DNA from 2 places in the Arthrobacter sp. P1_D12 genome. Region 1 is predicted to be linked to the other one. Evidence: predicted binding sites of a transcription regulator. Region 1 holds the regulator's gene; the other holds the start of a gene.
What was found. Region 1 encodes HrcA, which represses chaperone genes, less so after heat shock. Its sites were predicted from a motif close to TTNGCACTCGNNNNNNNCGAGTGCNAA; they were not measured.
Positions count from the first base shown of each region.

Region 2: groL (chaperonin GroEL) is a predicted target of HrcA. The motif match lies at 8,165-8,191, and genes of this name have one in related genera.

Region 1 is NZ_JBFUAR010000014.1:114,996-128,769, forward strand. It holds gene ybeY (rRNA maturation RNase YbeY) at 1-293, opposite strand, end outside; gene AC1DZV_RS12220 (PhoH family protein) at 290-1,378, opposite strand; gene AC1DZV_RS12225 (flavin reductase family protein) at 1,672-2,187, opposite strand; gene AC1DZV_RS12230 (class I SAM-dependent DNA methyltransferase) at 2,377-3,027, shown strand; gene AC1DZV_RS12235 (NAD-dependent epimerase/dehydratase family protein) at 3,034-4,068, opposite strand; gene AC1DZV_RS12240 (N-acetyltransferase family protein) at 4,159-4,656, opposite strand; gene AC1DZV_RS12245 (DNA polymerase IV) at 4,745-5,818, opposite strand; gene AC1DZV_RS12250 (GerMN domain-containing protein) at 6,400-7,326, shown strand; gene AC1DZV_RS12255 (16S rRNA (uracil(1498)-N(3))-methyltransferase) at 7,377-8,165, opposite strand; gene dnaJ (molecular chaperone DnaJ) at 8,168-9,298, opposite strand; gene hrcA (heat-inducible transcriptional repressor HrcA) at 9,376-10,389, opposite strand; gene AC1DZV_RS12270 (DUF3097 domain-containing protein) at 10,708-11,559, shown strand; gene AC1DZV_RS12275 (DUF4870 domain-containing protein) at 11,703-12,122, shown strand; gene hemW (radical SAM family heme chaperone HemW) at 12,254-13,492, opposite strand; gene lepA (translation elongation factor 4) at 13,538-13,774, opposite strand, start outside.
Region 2 is NZ_JBFUAR010000017.1:60,666-70,656, reverse strand. It holds gene AC1DZV_RS14105 (TspO/MBR family protein) at 30-599, opposite strand; gene AC1DZV_RS14100 (lipid II:glycine glycyltransferase FemX) at 714-1,787, shown strand; gene AC1DZV_RS14095 (threonine/serine exporter family protein) at 1,836-3,332, shown strand; gene AC1DZV_RS14090 (siderophore-interacting protein) at 3,493-4,332, opposite strand; gene AC1DZV_RS14085 (uracil-DNA glycosylase) at 4,384-5,190, opposite strand; gene AC1DZV_RS14080 (DUF3263 domain-containing protein) at 5,315-5,656, shown strand; gene AC1DZV_RS14075 (LytR C-terminal domain-containing protein) at 5,750-6,388, shown strand; gene AC1DZV_RS14070 (cold-shock protein) at 6,547-6,750, shown strand; gene AC1DZV_RS14065 (ABC transporter substrate-binding protein) at 6,810-8,078, shown strand; gene groL (chaperonin GroEL) at 8,374-9,991, shown strand, end outside.

The DNA.
Region 1 (13,774 bases):
TGGACCTCGGCCACCTGGGGGCAGATGGCGATGTCGCCGAGCATGCCCTGCGGCGTCGGCTTGTCCGGCGTGCCCGGGGTCAGCTCGTCCATGGGGACGGAGAGGACGTCGGTGGAGCCTGGCTCGTCCATCAGTTCGAGGTGCAGCTTTTCCATGGCCGGTTCGTCCACGAGCAGAATGGACAGCTCCGCCTGCGGGTGGATGTAAAGGCTTTCGAAGATGAAACGCGACAGCGCCACGAGCCCGGCCTCGTCCACGACGACGCCGGATTCGTTGTTGACCTCAATGCTCATGCGTGTTCTCCCCGCGTTTCCCGGGCAACAGAGTGCTTGACCCGGTTCCTTTGGACTTCGTCCCAGATGCTGTAGGCATTGACGATATCCCCCACCAGGCGGTGCCGGACGACGTCTGAGGCGTCCAGGATCGAGAAGTTGACGTCCTCGATTCCCTGCAGGATCTCCTCGACAATCCTGAGCCCCGAGCGGGTGCCGAAGGGCAGGTCCACCTGGGTGATGTCGCCGGTGACCACCATCTTGGAGCCGAAGCCCAGACGGGTCAGGAACATCTTCATCTGTTCCGGCGTGGTGTTCTGCGCCTCATCGAGAATGATGAAGGCATCGTTCAGCGTGCGGCCTCGCATGTACGCCAGCGGGGCGACCTCGATGGTGCCGGCGGCCATGAGACGGGGAATGGATTCGGGGTCCATCATGTCGTGCAGGGCGTCGTACAGGGGCCGCAGGTAGGGGTCGATCTTGTCGCTCAGGGTGCCCGGCAGGAAGCCGAGCCGCTCCCCCGCCTCGACGGCAGGACGGGTCAGGATGATGCGGCTGACTTCCTTCTGCTGCAGGGCCTGGACGGCCTTGGCCATTGCCAGGTAGGTCTTGCCGGTACCGGCCGGACCGATCCCGAAGATCACGGTGTTGGCGTCGATCGCGTCCACATAGTTCTTCTGGTTCAGCGTCTTGGGCCGGATGGTCTTCCCACGGGTGGAGAGGATGTTGGTGGTCAACACTTCCACGGGGTTCTGCAGCGACTGGCTGCGCAGCAGGGAGACGAGCTGCTGCAGCACGGCCGGGGTGATGACGGTGCCCCGGGCCACCAGCCCCCGCACCTCGTTGAGCAGGCGCATGATGCGCGGCACGTCGGCGGCAGGACCGCTGATCGCAAGCTCGTTGCCCCGGACATGGAAATCGACGGCGGGGAACTGGTTTTCGATGAACCTTAGGGCTTCGTCATGGCTGCCCAGCGACTGGACCATCTGCTCTGAGTCGTCGAACAAGACCACCTCCGTCCGCAGCCCTGGTAGGGAGTGGGGAAATTCCCCTGCGGTGCGTTCTCGGGCGCTGAACCGGGCCTTGCCGTTCGCTGCTTCAGTCATGGTGTTGGCCCGCGGGCCTCTGGTCCCCTCCAGTATGAATATGGTCTGTCGCCGTGATCCGTACCGACGGCGGTTCGCACCGCCCGCGGCCAGGGTCTACGGGTGCTTCCATCTTACGCCAGCGCGGCGCGGCCGACGCCGGAGGGGATCCGGCGCCGGCCGTTACGGGTAGGCGTTTCCGAAGATGACCCACCCCTCGAGCCAGTGGGCGCCTGTTGCCGGGCACGGCTGTTCCGCGTTGCCGGGTTCCGGCGCCCGCTCCGGCTTCGGAACCCGTTCCGGTTCCGACACGGTCAAGCCGCGCTCTCCAGCGCGCCGGCGCGGGACCCGACGCCCGCGTACCGTCCCTTGTAGAAGAGCAGGGGCTCAGCGTCGGGGCGGGCGCCCAGGGCGCGGACGGCGCCGACGACGATCGTGTGGTCGCCGCCGTCGTACTCCTGGTGGAGTTCGCAATCCACCCAGGCCAGGGCGTTATCCAGGACGGGGTTGCCCAGCGGCGAGGGAGAATGGCCGACGCCGGCGAACTTGTCCGTCCCCGAGCGCGCGAACTGCCCCGCCAGATGCTGGTGCTCTGCCGCCAGGATGTTCACGGCAAACCGACCCGCCGCACGCAGCAGCGGCCAGGTGCTCGATGTCCGTGCGGGGCTGAAAGTGACCAGGGCCGGCTCCAGGGACAGGGAGGCGAAGGACTGGCAAGTGAAACCGGCCGGCCCGTGCTGGGTTGCTGCGGTGATCACCGTCAGTCCGGTGGCGAAGTGTCCGAGAATGTGGCGGAGTGCCTTCGGGCTGAGGTCAGAATGTTCCGTCATGGCGGGTCCTTTCGAGCGCTGGTAGCCCCAATCAACCACCGCAGACGCGGGTTCCCAAGCCCGGCTGCAACGCACAGTCGCGCAACGACACAACGCGTCACGGACCCGTTGCATGACGTAAGAATTCGGCACCAGGAGTTCGCCGGCCATGGCCGTTAGGCTCGGTTGATGGCAAACCAGGAAAATTTGATGGACGTCAGATCCGCGTACGACACAGTCGCCGAGACCTATTCAGCGGTGATCCCGGATACCAGTTTCGAGGCCCCGCTGGATATGGCCATGATGGACCACTTCATCGCCCACATGCGCGGCACGGCGGACCGGACGGTGATCGACGTCGGATGCGGTGCCGGACGCATGACCAGTTACCTCGGCCACGCGGGGCTGAACGTCAGCGGTGTGGACCTGTCGCCCGAAATGGTCCGGATCGCGCAACAACTGCATCCCGGGCTCTTGTTCGAGCTGGGAGAGCTGACGGACCTGCCCCAGGCCGACGCGGCTGCGGACGGTGTCCTCGCCTGGTACTCGATCATCCACTCTCCCCCGACGGCTCTGCCGGCGATCGCGCGCGAGTTCTGGAGGGCGCTCCGCCCTGGCGGTTCGGCGCTCGTCGCCTTCCACGCCGGCAGCGGCCACCGCACGATTGACCGTGCCTACGGACACGACGTCCAGCTCCGGGCGGAACTGCACGCACCCGAGGAGGTGGCGCTCCGGTTCACCGAACAAGGCTTTGAGATGCGCGCCCAGCTGGTGCGTTCACCGAGGGCCAAGGAAAACCATCCACAGGCCGCCATCCTCGTCGACAAACCCTTCGTGTCTTCAACACTTAGTCCTTCATAGGGGAAGTTAACGTGCTCGCAGGGCCGAACCAGCGGTGAACTGCTCTTCCCGGGCGTAGTCGAGATAGTGTTTGAGGGACGGATCGCCGGTTCCCGGCATGGCTCCCGCCGCTGCCGCCTTCACCAGCCAGTCCACCTGATGCGGGATGGTCTGAGCGTATGTCCCCACAGGTTCATAGCCGAGGTCGAGGGAGGCCCTGGTGCTCAGTACCAGCGGAGGCCGGAAATCCCACGGATGGTCACCGAGGCCCGCGGGTGCGCTGTCATCCAGAAGCACTTCTTCCCAGTGGTGGCCCAGGTAGCGGGCAATTGCTGCGGCGATCTGCCGGGCATTCGGCGCATCTGGATCGGCGCTGTTGAGGATCCGTGCCACGGGCACGGCGGCAACCCGTTCCACGAGGGCCGCCGTGTTCACCGCTGCCGTCGTGTGGTCTGCGCCCTGCCCCGCATGGGCCAGGAACACGGCCGGGCGCCGGTCGAGCACCCGTTTGACGAACATCCATTCCCGGGGCAGGGCGGCGCCCTCACCATGAACCTTGGACGCCCGGATCACCGTCACGGGATGGCCGCTGTCCAGGAGGGTGTTCTCTGCGGCCACCTTGTTGGCGCCATAGCCTTCCCGGGATTGGTAGTCCCCGGTTCCCGGCCGCATGGTCGGATTGTTCTCAAGGATCGGCGCATCAAAGCGTGGCGCTACATCGGAATTGACGTGGTTGCCGGCGGCGTCAACGTACACAGCCTTGCTCGAAAGCATGACGGCCGAGGTCACCGCGGCCAGGTGCGGCAGGAGTTGCCGGGCGTCGGCGTCGGTGTAGCACACCGCGTCCACGAGGAGATCGGCACCACCGGCCATCACCCCGGCCAGTGCGGCGTCGTCACGACGTTCGGCGGCGATAAATCGGGCACCGGCGGCAGCCAGGTCAGCCGGCATCTTGGTCCGGTCCCGGCCCGTCACGTCCACAGCCCAGCCGGCACGGATCAGCCGCCACGCAATCGCGCGGCCGAGAACGCCAGTGCCTCCAAGGATCACAGCCCGTTTCATTTGTCCGACTCTAATGGACGGGTGCCTTTGCGGGCGCACCGCCAAAGTAAGGTACTTCCTCAGTCGACGTTCAGCGTGACACCTGCCCGGCTAAATGTCGGAGCGGACCATCCGTATTTCAGGTAGTTCCTCCCATTCGGGTGAAAGCAACTTACGCGTCCCATCAGGCTGAAAACCGTTCTTGGCGTAAAAGGCCTGAGCGCGCACATTGGCCTCAAGGACCCACAGGTAGGCGGGTAAATCGCCGAGGGCGGCCTTCAACAGGGCGACACCGAGCCCAGTGCCATGAGTGCGCCTCAGCGTGTAAATGGAGTAAAGCTCAAGTTCGCCAGGCAGGTCATCGTCACGCCCCGTACCGGCGTCGGCAAATCCAACTATTTCATTACTCTCGTCCACGGCGATGATTCGCGGCTGGGCGCTGTCCAGATACGGTCGGCGTTTTTCCACGCGCACCGGCATGCTGGCACGGCGGGCATCGAAGAACGCCGGGGACAAAAGGTGCCCGTAGCATTCCTCATGGGCCAGGGTGTGCATCCTGACAACGGCATCAGCGTCCTCGACCGCGGCCTGGCGGATCTGATATTCCATCGTCCCAGCCTAACTTTGACTTGAGAGCTTGCCAGGGTCATTTTGCAGCCGGCCCGCAGAACGCTGCACCGGTAAGGAAGCGACGCCGTCACCAGCCGCCGCGCGTCGGCGTATGTCCCTTTCGGGCATCGTCGGGCATTGCCATTTCGGCCCGCAGGCCCAGGAGCCGGATCGGACGGTCCGCTTCGATTCCGGCTGCGAGGTCCAGCGCCTGCGCGAGGATTTCGTCCCGGTCGAATGTCTCGGGAAGCTTCCTCGCGTGGGTCTTGGTGACGAACGGCGCGTACCGGACCTTGAGGGTCAGCCCAACCACGGGCCGACCTTCGGCCACAACATCCTCCAGGACGCGCGCTGTCAACTCCCTCACGGCGTCGTCGACCTGGGCGGGTTCGGTCAGGTCGCGCTGGAAGGTGGTCTCCCGGCTATGCCCTCGGGCAACCCACGGAGTGTCGTCCACAACACTGGCACCGTCCCCGCGTCCGAGCTCCGCGTACCAAGGTCCCATCCTGGGGCCGAACTCCGGGACCAGGTCACGGGGGTCGGACGCGGCTAGCTCGGCCACTGTGTTGATGCCGAGTTTGGCCAGCCTGCCCGACACCCTGGTTCCGACGCCCCAGAGCTCCTTGGTGGGCCGACGGCCCATGACGTCGAGCCAGTTCCCGGCAGTGAGACGGAAGACGCCGGCCGGCTTGCCGAAACCGGTGGCGACCTTGGCCCGGACCAGGGTGTCGCCGATGCCCACGCTGCAGTGCAGCTGCGTTCGCTCCAGGACAGCGGCCTGCAGCTGCCGGGCGTAGGCTTCCGGATTCTCCGTCTCGGTGCCTACAAAAGCTTCATCCCACCCGAGGACCTGCACGGTGGCGCCGGGCTGCGCGCGCAGGGTAGCCATGACCGTTTCAGACGCCGCGAGGTAAGCCTCCTGATCGACGGGCAGGATCACAGCTTCGGGCACTTTCCGGGCAGCAATGCGTAAGGGCATTCCGGAACCCACGCCGAACGCCCTCGCTTCGTAGGATGCGGTCGACACCACGGCGCGTTCCGTGGGGTCGCCCCGACCGCCGACAATGATCGGCTTGCCAGCAAGCTCCGGCCGCCGGAGCACTTCGACCGCCGCGATGAACTGGTCGAGATCGACGTGCAGCACCCATGGGATTCCGCTCACGCCACCAGTCTGCCCTAAACATCCCTTACAAGCACCGGCCCTCCACCAAGCCTGGCCGGACTCGCCGTCGTCAACGTGCCCTCCCATGCCCGTCGCTGCTGCGCACCGAAGTGCTTGGAGACCGGGTGCGGACAGCGTTGGGCGCAAAGGCCGACGATCTGGAAAAGTGTCGAACTCCTGGCCCTGACGCCCTACGCTGGCCTCCCAGCAGCGGCGAGGAAACGGCTCCGCCTCCGCGATGGCATGCCAATGCACTGATACGCCTGGTGCTGCGTCCCCTCGCCCGGACCACGTCAGCGCAAGGAACCACAAGCGGACGCCATTAGGTATCAACTTTGTATCGGCCTCATATCGTTCCCGTTGCAGTTCCGGCGCCAGGGCCCAAACCCGGCTTCCGCGCCGCGCCCGTGTGCCATGCTGGAATCCGGCTGTCCCGGCATCGCCGGGCCGGCCTCCGGCCGGTGAGGGATCGGGCGGCTGTCAGCGGCCGGCGACGGCAACAAACGGATCATCACCGCGGGACGCGGGGCTTAAGACGAAGGGACAGCGGCATCAGGAAGCGTGGAGTTCAGCAGCCATCGGTGGGGCGCGTCCGCCGCGTCGCGCTGGCGTTGGCGCTGCCTGCCGTGCTCGTCCTGTCCGGCTGCGTGGCGACGCCGCAGAGCGGCATCACAAATTCCAGCAGTCCATCAGAGCTCATTCCCGCCCCGGCGTCGGGCGTCCCCACCACGAGCGCACCGCTCGAGACTGCCCAGACGTCGAACAAGGCTCCGGTGTATTGGATCGGCCGGGCCAATGACAACGCGTTTCTCTACCGCGAGTTCCGCGACGTTCCGGATCAGGACAATCCCGTCACCCGCGCCCTTCGGGTCATGATGTCGCAGAAGCCCTTGGACCCGGATTTTTTCACGCCCTGGCAAAATCCGAAGAAGCTGGCGACGTCGATTTCCGGCAAGAACGTCATCACGGTGGATGTCTCCGCTGATGCCTTCAACAGCAACGTGGATGCGGCCATGGCCGAGCGCGCCATCCAGCAGCTCGTCTACACGGCGACAGCTGCCGCGGCCAGCGCCGGCCTCATCGATGCCGGACAGCAGGTCCAGGTGGTTGTGCTGGTGGACGGGCACACCGACTACGTCGCGTTCAACCATGTCCGGCTGGGCGAGCCGACGTCCCGCAGCGCCGGGATGGTGGCACCTGTGTGGATCATTGATCCGCAGGAGGGCACGTCCGTGGCCGACGGTTCGGTCAAGATCAGTGGCCGCAGCACCGTCCAGGGCGGGAAGCTCCGCTGGGCGATCCTCAAGGTTGACGGCGACGGCGACAACGCCAAGACCGCGTATCTCAACGGCAGCGCCACCGCCTCGGCCGATGCAGCCCGGCCCGGGTTGTTCACCTTGTCCGTGAACCTCGGCCCGGGCAATTACGAGGTCCGGGTGTCCCAGGTGGACGCATCCGACAGCGCCAAGGAAGTATTCCAGGACACCCGCGGGTTTACGGTCAAATAGCCGTCACCTCAACAAGGCATCACGTCACCTGCGGCGCCGGCTGCCGCAGGTCACCAGCGGCCGAGGATATCGCTGGCCAGCACAGTGGCGGCGGGCCCGGCCGTGGACGAACGCAGCACATGGTGCCCCAAAAGGGCCGTAACTGCGCCGGCGTCGCAAAGCCGGGTCACCTCCCGCGGACTGATCCCGCCCTCCGGACCCACGATCAGCAGGACCTCACGGGATCCGGCATCGTCTGCCACAACCTCGCCGGGCCCAACACTTTCCAGCCAGGCCTCGAGTACCTGCCGCAGCGGGCGCACAGCGTCCTCGTGCAGGATGACGGCGAGGTCTGCCGCCGCTACGACCGTCTGCAGCCCGGCGCCGTCGACGGCGGCCCGGACCTCGGGAATCCATGCCCGGCGCGCCTGCTTGGCAGCTGCCGTCACCACCGACTGCCACTTGGCATGTGCCTTCGCGGCCCGCTCAGCCTTCCACCGCACAATGGACCGCTCGGCCTGCCAGGGAATGACGGCGTCGATGCCCAACTCGGTCGCGGTCTCGGCCGCCAGTTCATCGCGGTCGCCCTTGGCGAGGGCCTGGACCAGGACCAGCCGTGTTCCGGGCCGTGGTTCCTCAGCCAGGCCCACGCATTCGACGGTCAGCTCCCCGGCAGCGACGGCTGTCACGGTGCCGGTCAGGCGCTTGCCGGCGCCGTCCGCGATGTCGACGGCTTCGCCGACGCCGATCCGTTTGACGGTGACGGCGTGGCGGGCCTCGGTGCCCCCGAGGACGAAGGCCGAGCCGGGGACCTGCTGGTCCAGGGCGCCTGGGGCGGTGAAGAAGACCGGGTTACTCACCGCTACAGGTTACCGAGCCGGTCCCGCAGTTTGGCGAAGACGCCGCCGCTGGCCGCGAGCTTTCCTTCCGTGAGGTGCTCACCGCGGTGCTTGGCCAGCTGGCGGAGAAGTTCCTCCTGGACGTGATCGAGCTTGACCGGCGTTTCCACCTGCAGGTGCACCTTCAGATCACCGCGGCCGTGGCCGCGCAGGTGCGTGACGCCGAGACCGCGAAGGGTGATGATCTCGCCGGACTGGGTGCCGGCCTTGACGTCGATCTCCTGCTGTCCGTCGAAGGTGTCGAGGGATATTTCGGTGCCGAGGGCGGCCGCCGTCATGGGAATGTTGAGGCTCGCGTGGAGGTCATCGCCCTCACGCACGTAAGTGGCGTCGTTGTTGACCCTGATCTCCACGTACAGGTCCCCGGCGGGGCCGCCGGCGGGGCCGGCCTCGCCCTGGCCGGACAGCTGGATGCGGGTGCCGGTGGCCACACCGGCCGGGACCTTGACGGTGAGGGAGCGGCGGCTGCGGATCCGGCCCTGGCCGCTGCATTCGTTGCACGGGTCCTTAATGACGGTGCCGAAGCCCTCGCAAGACCCGCAGGGGGCGGACGTCATGACCTGGCCCAGGATGGACCGCACGGCGCGCTGGACCTGACCGCTGCCGCCACAGATGTCGCAGCGGACCGGGTGGGTGCCTTCCCGGCAGCAGGACCCCTCGCAGGTGGGGCAGATGACGGCCGTGTCGACCTCGAGCTTTTTGTTCACGCCGAACACCGCATCGCGGAGGTCGATCCGGACGCTGATCAGCGCGTCCTGGCCGCGGCGGACCCGGGACGACGGGCCGCCCTGGCCGCCACCGGCGCCGAAGAAGGTCTCGAAGATGTCCTGGAAGGCGAAGCCCTGGCCCGAGTAGCTGCCGCCGCCGAACCCGTTGTCGGTACCGTTCTCGTTGCCCGTGGTGTCATAGACCCGGCGCTTCTGCGGATCGGAGAGGACCTCGTAGGCGTGCGTGACGGCCTTGAACCTGTCCGAGGCGTCCTCCCCGGGGTTCACGTCCGGGTGCAGGGTCCGGGCCAGTTTCCGGTAGGCCTTCTTGATCTCCTCCCCCGATGCGTCGCGGGAGACTCCAAGAACGTCGTAGTGGCTGCTCAAAGTGTGTATCTCTTCCTTGTTGTACTGCCTGTGGGCACTGCCTGTGGGGCAAGAAGTCGTATTCGGTCCCGGGCCTGTCAGGGGCCCAGGATCCTCGAAAGGTAGCGGGCCACCGCTCGGACGGCCGCCATGGTGGTGGGATAGTCCATCCGGGTGGGCCCAAGCACTCCGACCTTGGCCGTGGCGTCCGGCCCGTATGCAGTGGCCACGACCGAGGCCTCGGCGAGACCGTCGTAGGGGTTTTCCCGACCGATGCTGACGGTCACGCCGCGCGGGTCTTCGGCCATTTCGCTGAGCAGGCGGAGCATGACCACCTGTTCCTCGAGGGCCTCCAGCACGGGGCCGATGCTGAGCGGGAAGTCCACATTGGAGCGGGCCAGGTTGGCGGTGCCGGCCATGACCATGCGCTCTTCACGGCTGCTCGTGGCCAGGGCCTCGAGGCCGCGGGCCAGCGCCTGGGCTGCTCCGCGCCGCGCGGGCGGGCCGCCGGCAACGACGGCGGGCAGCAGCTGCGGCATCAGGCTCAGCGGTGTACCGGACAGGCTGGCCAGAAAGCTCGTCCGCAATTCCGCCAGCGCGTCGTCGGGAATGTCCTGCCCGACGTCGATCACGCGCTGCTCCACCTTGCCGGTGTCAGCGATCAGGACCGCCAGCACTTTCCGGGGCGCCAGCAGCACGAACTCGATGTGCCGCACCCGGGCGCGGCTGCGCAGCGGATACTGCACGACGGCGACCTGGTTGGTCAGGTGCGAGAGGAGCCTCACGGTCCGGTCAAGGATGTCGTCGAGGTCCTCGGATCCTTCCAGCAGCGCCTGGATGGCCCGGCGCTCGGCCGGCGACAACGGCTTCACCGCCGAGATCTGGTCGACGAACAGCCGGTAGCCCTTGTCAGTGGGGATCCGGCCGGCGCTCGTATGCGGTGCCGTGATCAGACCCTCGTCTTCCAGCGCCGCCATGTCATTTCGGATCGTGGCGCTCGAGACGCCGAGATGGTGCCGTTCAACGAGCGCTTTGGAACCAACGGGCTCACGCGAATGGACGTAGTCCTCCACGATGGCGCGCAGCACTTCGAGTTTGCGCGGTTCGCTCACGCTCCACCTCCTGTCGACTGTCCCGCAGCCGGTGCCACTCCCCTCGTCCGTCCGGGTCCACAAGTGGTGCACGGACGGCCCGACACAGGACAAGGGTTAGCACTCGACATGCCTAAGTGCTAACCAGTCTAATATGAGTCGCCGCGTTGTTAGCATTGGATTCGCTCCAGGCGTGGCCCGCGGGAACGCGATTCCCGTCACGCCGGCGCCGAGACCGTGGCAGCCGCTGCCGTTGCCGCGTCGTCGCGGTCCGGTTCCGGCCCCCGGAGAGTTCCACCGACCGCCCGTACATTCCGAGTGCAAAGTTAGCGTGTAGAGATGTCGTACCAGAACTGGGGACCCCAGGACCTGTCCGCCCCCGCCAAGACCCAGTTGCCGGAAGTCCCGGTGGAACGCGGGATGGTCCTCGAGGAGGTCCAGTCCGGTTGGGTGGGCGCCGTAACCCGGGTGGAGAAGTCCGGCGGCATGCACGTGGTGGCCCTGGAGGACCGGCGGGGCAAGTCGCGGTCCTTCCGTCTCGGCTTCGGCTTCCTCTTGGACGGCCAGCCCATCCGCCTGATGCCGCCGGCCCCGAAGAAGACGGCACCGGCCGCCGGGGCCGGCCGTACGGCGTCGGGCTCGGTGCGGGTGGCGGGGCAGCGCGCACAGGTGGCCAAGGCCAGCCGCATCTGGGTGGAAGGAAAGCACGACGCCGAGCTGGTGGAGAAAGTGTGGGGCGATGACCTCCGGGTGGAGGGCATCGTCGTCGAGCCCCTGCACGGCATTGACGACCTCGCGGCCGCCGTGGCGGACTTCGGCCCGGGCCCTGGCCGGCGCCTCGGCGTACTCGTAGACCACCTCGTGTCCGACTCCAAGGAGTCGCGGATCGCCGACGCCGTCATGGCCTCACCGGGCGCCGCCGGCAACGTCCTGATTGTGGGGCACCCCTACGTTGACGTGTGGCAGGCCATCCGGCCCGCGGTCCTGGGGATCGAGCAGTGGCCCGTGATCCCCCGCGGCACGGACTGGAAGACCGGGATCCTGATGGCTTTCGGCTGGCCCCACTCCACAAAGGAGGACATCGGCCTCGGCTGGCAGAAACTCCTGGGGGCTGTCCGCAGCTACGCTGATCTGGAGGCGTCGCTGCTTGGCCGCGTGGAAGAGGTCATTGACTTCCTCACCGTGCCCTAGTCCGCCGCGGCGGCCGCCCGTGATCTCCATTTCCGGGCCCGAGCAAGTATTCTTGAAACGGCGGCCGCGCTTCCGGTGCGGTCCCGGCTATTTCAGGCACAACCCAGGCAGCAACGCATCACCGCAATCCGAAGGGCTACACCGTGGCAGATAACGCACGCGAACACACGGGCAATCAGGCTGGCCATGGCCAGCCCCCGTACCATGGCGTTCCGGCAAACGCGCTGCCGCTGACGGCCAGCGAGGACCGCCAGTGGGCCACGCTCGCGCACTTCGGCGGCATCCTGGGCTGCGTGCCGTCGTTGCTGATCTACCTCATCTTCAAGGACCGCGGCCCGTTCACCGCACAGGAATCCAAGGAAGCCCTCAATTTCACGCTGCCGCCGACCCTAGCCGCAGTGCTGGCCAATCTGCTGGTCTTCATCCCGGTAGTGGGCAACCTCTTCGCCGTACTCGCCACAGTGATCTGGATCGCCGTGACGTGCTTCTCGGTGGCGGCAGGCATCCACGTCAACCGCGGCCAGCCGCACCGCTACGAGTTCAACCTGCGCTGGATCAAATAGCCGGCCTGCCCGGACCAAGCAAGAGAGCCGGCCGCCGCCCTTCAGGGGCAGCGGCCGGCTCTGTTTTGTGCGGCAGGGTGTGTTGTGGCCGCTGATGCGGCAGCCAACTATTGGAGGCTTTGCCGGGCAGACTAGTCCGGCAGGATCCTGCGGACGACGGCGTCGGCCAGCAGCCGGCCCTTAAGCGTGAGAATGAGCCGGCCTTTGAAAGCCGCCGCGGGGTCCACGAGGCCGTCCGCGATCAGCCCCGCGACAGCGTGCCTGCCGGTGTCCCCCAGGCCGCCGAGGCTTGGGATGTCGAGTCCGGAATTGAGCCGGGCCTCGAGCATGACCCGTTCCACGTTTCGGGTTTCGGAGTCCAGCGTTTCGCGTCCGGCGGCGGGTGAGGCGCCGGCGCCGAGGCGGTTGGCGTAGGCGGTGGGGTGCTTGACGTTCCACCAGCGGACGCCGCCCACATGCGAGTGTGCCCCGGGCCCGATGCCCCACCAGTCGTCCCCGCGCCAGTAGGCGAGGTTGTGCCGGCAGGCCTGTTCGGGGGTGCGGGACCAGTTGCTGACCTCGTACCAGTTGAGCCCGGCGGCGGAAATCAGTTCGTCGGCGAGTTCGTATTTGGCGGCGTGGTCGTCGTCGTCGATTTCCGGCACTTCGCCACGGCGGATCTGCGCGGCAAGCTTGGTGCCGTCTTCAACGATCAGGGCATAGGCGCTGATGTGGTCGGGGGCGTAGGACAGTGCGGTCTCGAGCGAGTAGCGCCAGTCCTCCAGCGACTCCCCCGGCGTCCCGTATATGAGGTCGAGGCTGACCGAGAGCCCGGCACTACGCGCCCACTGCACCACCTCGGGCACCCGGCTGGGCGTGTGGGTGCGGTCCAGGACCTTCAGGACGTGCGGCACGGCCGACTGCATGCCGAAGGAGACGCGGGTGAACCCGGCGTCGGCCAGCAGCTGCAGGGATGCGGGCGTGACGGAATCGGGGTTCGCCTCGGTGGTCACCTCGGCGCCGGGCTGCAGTCCCCAGGCGTCGATCGCGGCTGTGAGGATGCGCGCCAGGTCCTCCGCCGGCAGCAGCGTGGGGGTGCCGCCGCCGAAGAAGACCGTGCTGAGGGGACGGTCGGGCAGGCCGCTGCCCCTCAGGGCCGCGGCGGCGAACTCCACCTCCGCGATCGCGGTGGCGGCGTAGGCGCCCTGGGAGGCACCGCCGCCCAGCTCGGTGGCGGTGTAGGTGTTGAAATCGCAGTACCCGCAACGGACGGCGCAGAACGGGATGTGCACGTACAGCCCGAAAGCGCGCTGATCGGCGCCCTCACCGGCCTGGGCGGGCAGCAGCCCGTCCACCGGCGCCGGGTCGCCGAGGGGAAGAACGCTAGGCACGGGCCCGGCCTGCCGATACTGCAGCAACAGTCATTACCTGCACCGTTACTTCTTGGCCTTGTCCTTGGACTCGTCCGTTGTCAGCGCGGCGATGAAAGCCTCCTGCGGCACTTCGACGCGGCCCACCATCTTCATGCGCTTCTTGCCTTCCTTCTGCTTTTCCAGCAGCTTGCGCTTTCGGGTGATGTCACCGCCGTAGCACTTGGCGAGGACGTCCTTGCGGATGGCGCGGATGCTTTCGCGGGCGATGATCCGGGAGCCGATGGCGGCCTGGATGGGCAC
Region 2 (9,991 bases), on a different contig from region 1:
TACAACTAGCGCCTGCAGCTGTGCAGGCCCTAGTTGTGCAGTGCCGCCCAAAGGTTCAGCGAGGATGCGTACACGATCCACGACAGGTAGGGCAGCATCAGCAGTCCTGCCGTCCGGCTGATCGGTCCGAAGAGCACAACCGTCACGGCCACGGCCACGGCCAAAGCCACGATGATCCCGAACGCGATCCACAGCGCCGGCGTCCCGAACGCCGGGTACAAGGCGAAGAAGACCGGCGTCCAGAGCAGGTTCAGCCCCAACTGCACGCCGTAGGCTGTCAGGGCCGCTTTGGACCCCGGGGCGCGGCTGCGCCAGACCAGCCACGCCGCGACGGCCATGGCGGCGTACAGGACCGTCCAGACGGGCCCGAAGACCCAGTTCGGCGGGGACCACGGGGCCTTGTCCGCGGTGGCGTACCAGCCGTTGACGTGGTTGGCCGTGGCTAGGCCGCCCAAGGCCGCAACGAGCGCCGACGCGCCGAGGAACAGCAGCAGCGCGACCACCTGGGAGAAGCCGCCGCCCGCGCCGCTTCCGACGCCCTTGGAGTGGCCGCCGGGCGCCCCGGGACGGTCTTCCAGCGGTTGTTGCTGAGCGTGCATGAGACCAGCGTAACCGCCTGACCCGGACCGGCGGCAGGGTGCGGACCGATAGACTTGGGGCTGCATGTCCGCATGCCGCCGAAGCTCGTACCGCAATGATTGGATACCGCACCCTTGCGAGAATTCACTGCCCGTTTTGCCTCTGCCGAAGAGATTGCCAACTGGGATGCCCACGTCACCGCGAACCCCAACGGCGGCAATCTCCTGCAATCGGAAGCCTTCGCCGAGGTCAAACAGCACTTTGGCTGGAAGCCCTTGCACCTGGTGTACGAGTCGGCCGATTACACGAGCTACAACCTGGTCCTTGAGAAGTCCTTTCCGGTCCTCGGCAAGCTCTGGTACCTGATCAAGGGACCCGACGTGGCGTCGGTCGAGGACATCCCCGGGATCGTCGCGGCGAACGCGGACTTCGTCAAAAGGGCCAAGCTGGGCGTCTTCGCGATCAAGATCGAACCGGATGTTGTCCTGTCCGACGACGCCGCGCGGATCCTTGAGGGGGCCGGCCTGGTCAAGACCCACAACCTGCAGCCGAACGACTCCACGGCGCTGCTCGATATTGCGCCCGAGGAAAACCAGCTGCTGCGCAACCTGCACTCCCGGGGCCGCAACGCCGTGCGCCGCGCCATCCGTGAGGGCGTGGAAGTCCACAACGTCGAGCCCACGGAAGAGAACTTCCGGGCCATGTATGCCCTGATGACCACCACGGTGGAAGCCAAGTCCCAGGTCCGGGTGCGCGAGTACGAGTACTACCGCCAGTTCTGGACCAACTTCCTGGCCCGGGACCAGGGCAGGCTGCTCTTCGTGTACGAAAACGGGGTGCCCTCGGTGGGCGCGTTCGTGATCAACTACGGCCGCAAGGGAACGTACAAGGACGGCGGCTCCCTGCAGAAGCGTGGCCAGTACGGTGACTCGCACCTCGTGCAGTGGACCGCGATCAACCAGGTCAAGGACCTCGGCTGCACCGAATACGACTTCTGCGGCACGCCCCCGAGCGACAAGCTCAAGGACACGTCGAACCCGTTCCATGGGCTGGGGCTCTTCAAGACCAGCTTCAGCAAGACCGTGACCGACTTCGTCGGCTGCTATGACCAGGTCCTGAGCCCGCTGAAGTACAAGGCATGGATGACGGCGGGGGAGCGCGTCGCACGCCAGGTCTACACCCGGCGCACGGGCCAGCAGTTTTACTAACCGAGCCAAAGACAATCAAGGTCAGCCAAGGACAATGAGGAGGCCGGAATGAACAACGGAACCGACGGCCACCGCAGGCCACCCACGGACGACCTGCCCCGGACCCAGCCAATGTCGGCCATGCAGGTGCGCCAGAACGCCGCCGCCAAGAGGATGCTGCGCCGCCTGGTCCAGGGCGAAAACCCGCCCACCGCGCCGATGAGCATCGTCGACCGGCTCGCCGGCAGCCCCTACGCCAACCCGATGATCCAGGTTGGCGGGGTGGACGCCGCAGCCCGCAAGACCATCGACTTCGCCCTGAAGCTGGCCGAATCCATGTTCCGGTACGGCGCCGGCGCCCTCGAGGTCGAGACCAGCATCATCGCCATCACCGCCGCGCTTGGCCTCAAGAACATCGAGGTGGACATCACCAACCAGTCGGTGGCCATCAACTACGCACCCAAGGACCAGACGCCCATCTCACTGCTGCGCGTGGTGCGGTCCTGGACCAACAACTACGCGGGCCTCTCGCAAGTGCACCAGCTGGTGACGGACATCGTGGCCGGCGGTGTCGGCCGCGAGGAAGCCGTGCGCCGGCTTGAGGACATCACCCGCAGCGCGAAGCCGTTCCCGCGGTGGATGGTCGCGGTGGCCTTCGGCGTGTTCTCTGCCGTTTTCGTCGGTGTCCTGGGCGGCGGACTGGGCGCCTCGATCGTCGCGTTCCTCTCCAACCTTCTGGTCAGCCTGCTGGCCCGCCAGCTGGGCCGCTGGCGTACGCCGGACTTCTTCATCACTGCCTCGTGTTCGTTCCTGGTGACCATCATCGCCCTGCTGCTGTGGCGCTTCGGCAGCCCGCTGGGAGTGCAGATTGCCCCCGAAATCGTGGTGGTCGGCGGGATCCTGCTGCTCCTGCCGACGGGACGCCTGGTGTCCTCGGTACAGGATGCGATCAACGGCTTCCCCGTCACGGCGGCCGGCCGGTTCCTGTCCACCATGCTGACGTTCGGGGCGCTGGTCGCCGGCATCGCCGTCGGGTTCGTCGTGGGGGACATGACCGGCATGGATCCCATAGACGTCACCAAAACATTCCCGCCCAAGTATGACTTATGGGTGATCGTCATCCTGATCGCCATCGCGGTGCTGATGATCGGCATCACGGAACAAACCAGCTGGAAGCTGCTGCTGCCGACGGCGGCCGTGGGGGTGGTGGGCTACCTGGTTCTCATCGGCGGCGACGCCCTGGGCATCGGCTCCCGCTTCGCCCCGGCCCTTGCTGCCGTGGTGATCGGCCTGCTGGCCCGCGTCGTGGCCCTCCGGATGGGCGCCCCACAGTTGGTGGTGGCCGTTCCCGCCGCCCTGATTCTGCTCCCCGGGCTCACTATATTCCGGTCGATGTATGTATTGACCATCGAGGAATCGGAGATTCTCATGGGCGCCGGCGGCATGCTCAACGCCGGGGCCATCGTGCTCGGTGTTGCTGCCGGCATCGTGCTCGGCGACACCCTGGCGCGGCCCCTGACGCGGAGCCTGGCGAGCAACGAACGGCGCAGGGCCCGCCGCCGCTAGATCTTACGAGGAATGGCCGCCCGGTTCCCCGAAGGCGCCGGGTTTCCCCACTTTTGCCGGGACGCGACGGCGTGTCCCGGCGTCGTGGCGGCAAAGGTGGGGAAACTCCGCAACGCCAAATCTCGCTCTGTCAGATCTTGCGCCGTCAGATCTTGCGCCGTCAGATCTTGCCTATCGGCAGCTTCTTCTCCGCCTGGAAGTCGTCCTCCACCCGGCCCTTGGCCCAGTAGCCCGAGAGGGACACCTGGGCCCGCTCCAGCCCGCGCTGCACGTAGAACACGTCCCGGAGGCCCTTCATGTAGCCCCGCTCGCCGTGGGCAAAGACCTGCACCCGGCCCTCGGGCCACTCGGCATCGCGCACCGCCGTGACCAGCAGTTCGCTCTCACCGGCGGGGGCGCCGCCGCGCAGCAGCCAGCGCAGTTCGACGCCGGCCGGCCCGGCGATGGCCTGGACGTCGGCGTCGCTGTCCACTTCGAGCAGGGCGAGGCCGCGGGCATCCTCCGGCAGGGATTCGATCGCGGCGCCGATGGCCGGCAACGCTGATTCATCGCCGGTAAACAGGTACCAGTCCGCGGCCGGATCCGGGTTGTACCCGCCGCCGGGGCCGGTGAAAGTCAGGCGATCGCCGGGCTGGGCCGAAGCCGCCCAGGGGCCGGCGAGCCCCTCGTCGCCGTGGATCACAAAGTCAATGGCCAGTTCCTGCGCCGCCGGGTCCACCCAGCGGACCGTGTAGGTCCGGGTGTGCGGCCACTGACTGCGCGGCATGGTTTCCCGGATGGCCCACAAATCCAGCGGATCCGGGTATTCGACGCCGGGTTGCGGAAAGACGATCTTGACGTACCGGTCCACATAGTCGTTGTTGACGAACCCGGCGAAGCCAGGGCCCCCGGCGATGATCCGGACCATGTGCGGGGAGAGCTGTTCCCTGCGCAGGACCCTCAGATCGGTCTGGGGGCGCGAGTTCCGGGTGGCGGTGGTGGCTGCGGGGACGGATGTCATGCAGCTAAGCCTAACCATGAACCCCCGGCGGGAGCTTTGCGCGTAGGCCTGTTACGGCAACGGCGGAAGCTCCCAGTCGACCGTCCCGTTGCCTTGTTCCAGCAGCAGGGCGTTGGCCCGGCTGAACGGCCGGGACCCGAAGAAGCCGCGCGAGGCCGATAGCGGGCTGGGGTGGGCGCTGGCGATCACGGCGGCGGACCCCAGCAGCGGCCGCACGGACTCGGCATCCTTCCCCCACAGGATCGCCACCAGGGGGGCATGGCCCGCACCGGAAACGGAGGAGCGGCCGGCGACGGCCCGGATGGCCGCCGCCGTCACAGCCTCCCAGCCCTTGTTCCGGTGCGAGCCCGCCGCGCCGGCACGGACGCTGAGCACCCTGTTGAGCAGCAGTACGCCTTGGTCCGCCCAGTGGCTGAGGTCTCCGTGGACGCGCGGGGGGAAGCCGAGATCGGCCTGAAGTTCCTTGTAGATGTTTGCCAGGCTGCGGGGGATCGGCCGGGTGGCGCCGTCCACGGCGAAGGACAACCCCACGGCGTGCCCCGGCGTCGGATACGGGTCCTGGCCCACCACCAGCACGCGGACGCCGGCCAGGGGCTGCCGGAAAGCCCGCAGCAGGTTTGCCGGCGAGGGCAGTACGCCGTGCCCGGCGGCCACTTCGCCCGCGACAAAGGCGAGGGCTTCGCGCAACTGCGCGTCCACCGGCGCCAGCGGCTCCGCCCAGTCAGGAGCAACCAGCGCGTCCAGCGGCCGGCGCGCCAGGTCCTCGAAACTGAGGGCGTCCGCGGCTGCGGGCTCCAGCTCGAACAGCGCGTCGGGTTCACTGGCGGGGTCAAACTCGGTATCAAACACAGCACCCATTCTTCCCCAGCTGCGCCCCGTTTCTGCGCCCGCCCGAATGACAACCCTGTCATTCGGCCGTAGCATGGGGACTGACTTTTTACCGGATCCAGCCAGGTCTTTCGGAATCAACCAGGAGTGTGTCGTGGCCGAAACAGCGCAGGAGCACGTGCTCGCGGGGGATTCCGCCGTCTTCCCAACCGCCGGCACGGGCCTGGACGGGGTGTCCGCGGAGTCTGCGCTGAGCGCCCGCGACCAGCAGATGCTGTCCTTGGAGCGGCAATGGTGGAAGTACGCCGGGGCCAAGGAACAGGCCATCCGCGAGCTGTTCGATCTGTCCGCCACGCACTACTATCAGATCCTCAATGCCCTCATCGATACCGAGGATGCGCTGGCCCACGATCCCATGCTGGTCAAGAGATTGCGTAGACTACGTACATCACGCCAACGTGCCCGCACTGCCCGTCGTCTGGGAACAGATTCGTAAAGTCGCGTCACGAGCAGCCGGATCTGCACGTCCTGTTGCGTCCGTTCCGGCCTTGGGCACCCCGTATGAAATCAGCAAGGACGTCGTTTTACCATGACCAAATACGCTCGGGATGAATTTGATCGGGTCCCGGAGACCTCTACCCGGCAGGGAGTCCACCGGGCCGTCGCGGCATCGCGGCGGCGGAGCCTGGCGCCGATCCTGGCAGCCGGCTGCGTAGCCCTGGCCATCGGCCTGGTGGCCTTCCTGATCCTGCCGAAGCTCGGCTTCTCCGCAGGCCAGGCCGCGGCCGTGACCGCCGGTGGCAGCGCGTCCGCATCTGCCAGCAGCACCCCGTCCGCCACGAGCACCGTGAGCCCCAGTCCCACGCCGACGAGCCCGGACCCGGCCGGCACGGACGCCGCCGCCGCGCCGGCGGCTTCGCCGTCAGCTACGCCGAGCGCCACAGCCGCCGCTGTCGACAAGACGCAGCCGGTGACGATCTACAACGCGACCACCACCGCCGGCCTCGCCACCCGCGTCGGCGGCACCGTCACCTCCGACGGCTGGGTCCTGGGCGAGACAGGCAACTGGGGCGGTGTCCCGCAACAGACGTCGGTGATCTTCTACAGCGGCGTCGAGCAGAAGGACAATGCGGAGGCACTCGGAGCCCTCCTCGGCGTCGACACCCTCGTCGACTCTGCCGAGTTCAACAGGCCCCTTGTCGTCGTGCTCGGCCCCGGCTACCAGTAGCCAATCCGGTTACGCCTCAATAACTATTAGGCGGCGGCCCTGCCCGCCGCCGCCGTTCCTGGGGGACGCTGTGGGTACAGTATCTGCGGATTTCTCTTCGCAGTCCGCGGCGCACATCGAGGTGGGCCGCACGCAAGCTAGCTGAAAGTGTGGACACAATGGCACTGGGAACCGTCAAATGGTTCAACGCCGAAAAGGGCTACGGCTTCATCACCGTGGACGGGTCCGAGAACGACGTCTTCGTGCACTGGTCCGCGATCGTCGGGGAAGGCTACCGCGCCCTGGACGAGGGCCAGCGGGTGGAACTGGAAGTCGGCGAGGGCGAAAAGGGCCCGCAGGCCGAAAGCGTCCGGCCCGCCTAGTGGTACTGGCTGCCGTCACGAACGCCCCAAGGAACGCGGCCGGGCGCCGCGGAGGACATTTGCCGTTGGGCCGCGCCCTGGCGGCGGGCACAGTAGCGGCCCTGGCCCTGACGGGCTGCCTGGGCCCCGCGGGCAGTGCCCGCGTGGCCAGCGCGGACGCCAGCGGTGACGGCACCCTGCGCATCGGCCTGATCCTGGACAACACGGGCAAGCAGAACTTCCTCAACGCCTCCGAGCTCGCGGCGGCCAAACTTGCCGTCAAGGAGATCAACGCTGCTGGCGGCCACAAAGGCAAACCGGTGGAGCTGCTGCCGGAAACCATCAGCACGGACACCGCCGCCCAGGCGAAAGCGCTGGTTGCCGCCAAGGCCGACGTCGTGATCGGCCCGACCGATTCCAGCCGTGCCCCGGCCGCCATCGACGTGCTGGCCAACGCCAAAGTAGCCGTGATCTCCCCGGCCAACACCGCCGCCGCGCTCAGCAACTACAAGAGCGGCGGCTACTATTTCCGCACCTCGGCCGCCGACATCGCCCAAGCATCCGTCCTCGCCAAACTGGTCAAAGACGGCGGCGCCAGGACCTTGGCGGTGCTGCATGAGGAAGGCGACTACGGCAAAGACGTCGCCGCCGCCGTCGGCGGCGCGGCGAAACAGTCCGGACTGGAAGTCGTGGCGGACGCGGAGTTCACCCCCGACCAGGCGCAACAGGCTGCCGCCGCCGCCAAAGCCGCCAACCCCGACGCCGTCATCCTGGTCTCGCGCGACGGCGCACAGGGCGCCATCGCCGAGCTGAACAATGTCGGCCTCGCCGGCAAGAAGCTGGTCCTCAGCGACGGAGCAGTCAGCAAGTACGGTTCTGGCCTGGGCGCCCGGGCGCTCGAGGGTGCACGCGGGATCCTGCCCGGCGTGTTTCCCTCCGCCGCCTTCCAGGCGGACCTCGTGGCCGTTGATCCCGGGCTGAAGGACATGGTGTTCGCCGCCGAGACGTACGACGCCGTCGTCCTGGCCGCCGTCGCCGCGGCCGCCGCAGAGGACGACGCCGGGACCTCCATCGCAGCGTCCCTCGTCGCGGTCTCCGGCGGAACCCCCGCAGCAGGCGGAACCGGGGCCGGCGGCAGCCAGGCGCCCAGCGAGTCATGCACGAGCTACAAGGACTGCGTCGGCGTCCTCCGGGCAGGCCAGCGGCCCGACTACGACGGCCAGTCCGGACGGATCAACTTTGATGCCCACGGCGACATTACCGAAGCGAACTATATGGTTTCGACTTACGGCGAGGACAACCTGCCCACGGTGGACGGCACGGAAACCGCGAGCAGCAGCGGTAGCTGATCGCTCGTAGCGTATTGTGCCCGCGTGGCGGCCGGTTCCGGCCGGCCACTGCTTGCACTCTCCCCGGGGGAGTGCTAATTATTGATTTAGCACTCCAGCGCACTGACTGCTAACACGACGCCCGGTCCGCCCGGCCGCGAAGTGGGGCAGCCGGTCCAGGAGCTAAAGAAACACCTTGCTGGGGTGAGATCCCGGACCCGGCGGCATACAGAGGCCGCGGGGTAGGGATCGTCCGTCGCGGGCACCACAGCGAAGGTTCATTCTTAACGACTGTCCCGAAAGGACTACTGCCGTTATGGCCAAGATCATTGCATTTGATGAAGAGGCACGCCGCGGTCTTGAGCGGGGCCTGAACATCCTCGCCGACGCCGTCAAGGTCACCCTCGGCCCGCGGGGACGCAACGTCGTCCTCGAAAAGAAGTGGGGCGCCCCCACGATCACCAACGATGGTGTTTCCATCGCCAAGGAGATCGAGCTGGACGATCCCTACGAAAAGATCGGCGCCGAGCTGGTCAAGGAAGTTGCCAAGAAGACGGATGACGTCGCAGGCGACGGCACCACCACGGCAACCGTGCTGGCACAGGCCCTCGTCAAGGAAGGCCTGCGCAACGTCGCGGCCGGCGCTGACCCGCTGTCCCTCAAGCGCGGCATCGAGAAGGCTGTTGACGCGGTCACCGTCGAGCTCCTGGCCTCCGCCAAGGAAATCGAGACCAAGGAAGAGATCGCCGCCACCGCGTCAATCTCCGCCGGCGACAACGAGATCGGCGCCCTGATCGCCGAAGCCCTCGACAAGGTCGGCAAGGAAGGCGTCATCACCGTCGAGGAGTCGAACACGTTCGGCCTCGAGCTGGAGCTGACCGAAGGCATGCGCTTCGACAAGGGCTACATCTCCGCCTACTTCGTCACCGACGCCGAGCGCCAGGAAACGGTCCTTGAGGATCCGTACATCCTGATCGTCAACTCCAAGATCTCCAACGTCAAGGAACTGGTTGCTGTCCTGGAAAAGGTCATGCAGTCCAACAAGCCGCTGCTGATCATTGCCGAAGACATCGAGGGCGAGGCCCTGGCCACCCTGATCGTCAACAAGATCCGCGGCACCTTCAAGTCCGTCGCCGTCAAGGCTCCGGGCTTCGGCGACCGCCGCAAGGCGCAGCTGGCCGACATCGCCATCCTCACCGGTGGCCAGGTCATCTCCGAGGAAGTCGGCCTCAAGCTTGAGACCGCCGGACTCGAACTCCTTGGCAAGGCCCGCAAGGTTGTTGTCACCAAGGACGAGACCACCATCGTCGAGGGTGCAGGCGACGCCGACCAGATCGCCGGCCGCGTGTCCCAGATCCGCGCCGAGATCGAGAACTCCGATTCCGACTACGACCGCGAGAAGCTGCAGGAGCGCCTGGCCAAGCTGGCCGGCGGCGTTGCAGTCATCAAGGCCGGCGCCGCAACCGAGGTCGAGCTCAAGGAACGCAAGCACCGCATTGAGGACGCCGTCCGCAACGCCAAGGCTGCTGTCGAAGAGGGCATCGTCGCCGGCGGTGGCGTTGCCCTGATCCAGGCCGGTGCCAAGGCATTCGCGAACCTGCAGCTCTCCGGTGACGAAGCAACGGGCGCGAACATCGTCCGCGTTGCCATCGACGCCCCGCTGAAGCAGATCGCCTTCAACGCCGGCCTCGAGCCTGGCGTCGTCGTGGACAAGGTCCGCGGCCTGCCCGCAGGCCACGGCCTCAACGCCGCCACCGGCGAGTACGTCGACCTGCTGGCCGCCGGCATCAACGACCCGGTCAAGGTAACCCGCTCTGCCCTGCAGAACGCGGCTTCCATCGCCGGCCTCTTCCTCACCACCGAGGCCGTTGTAGCCGACAAGCCCGAGAAGGGTGGCGCCCCGATGGGCGGCGGCGACGACATGGGCGGCATGG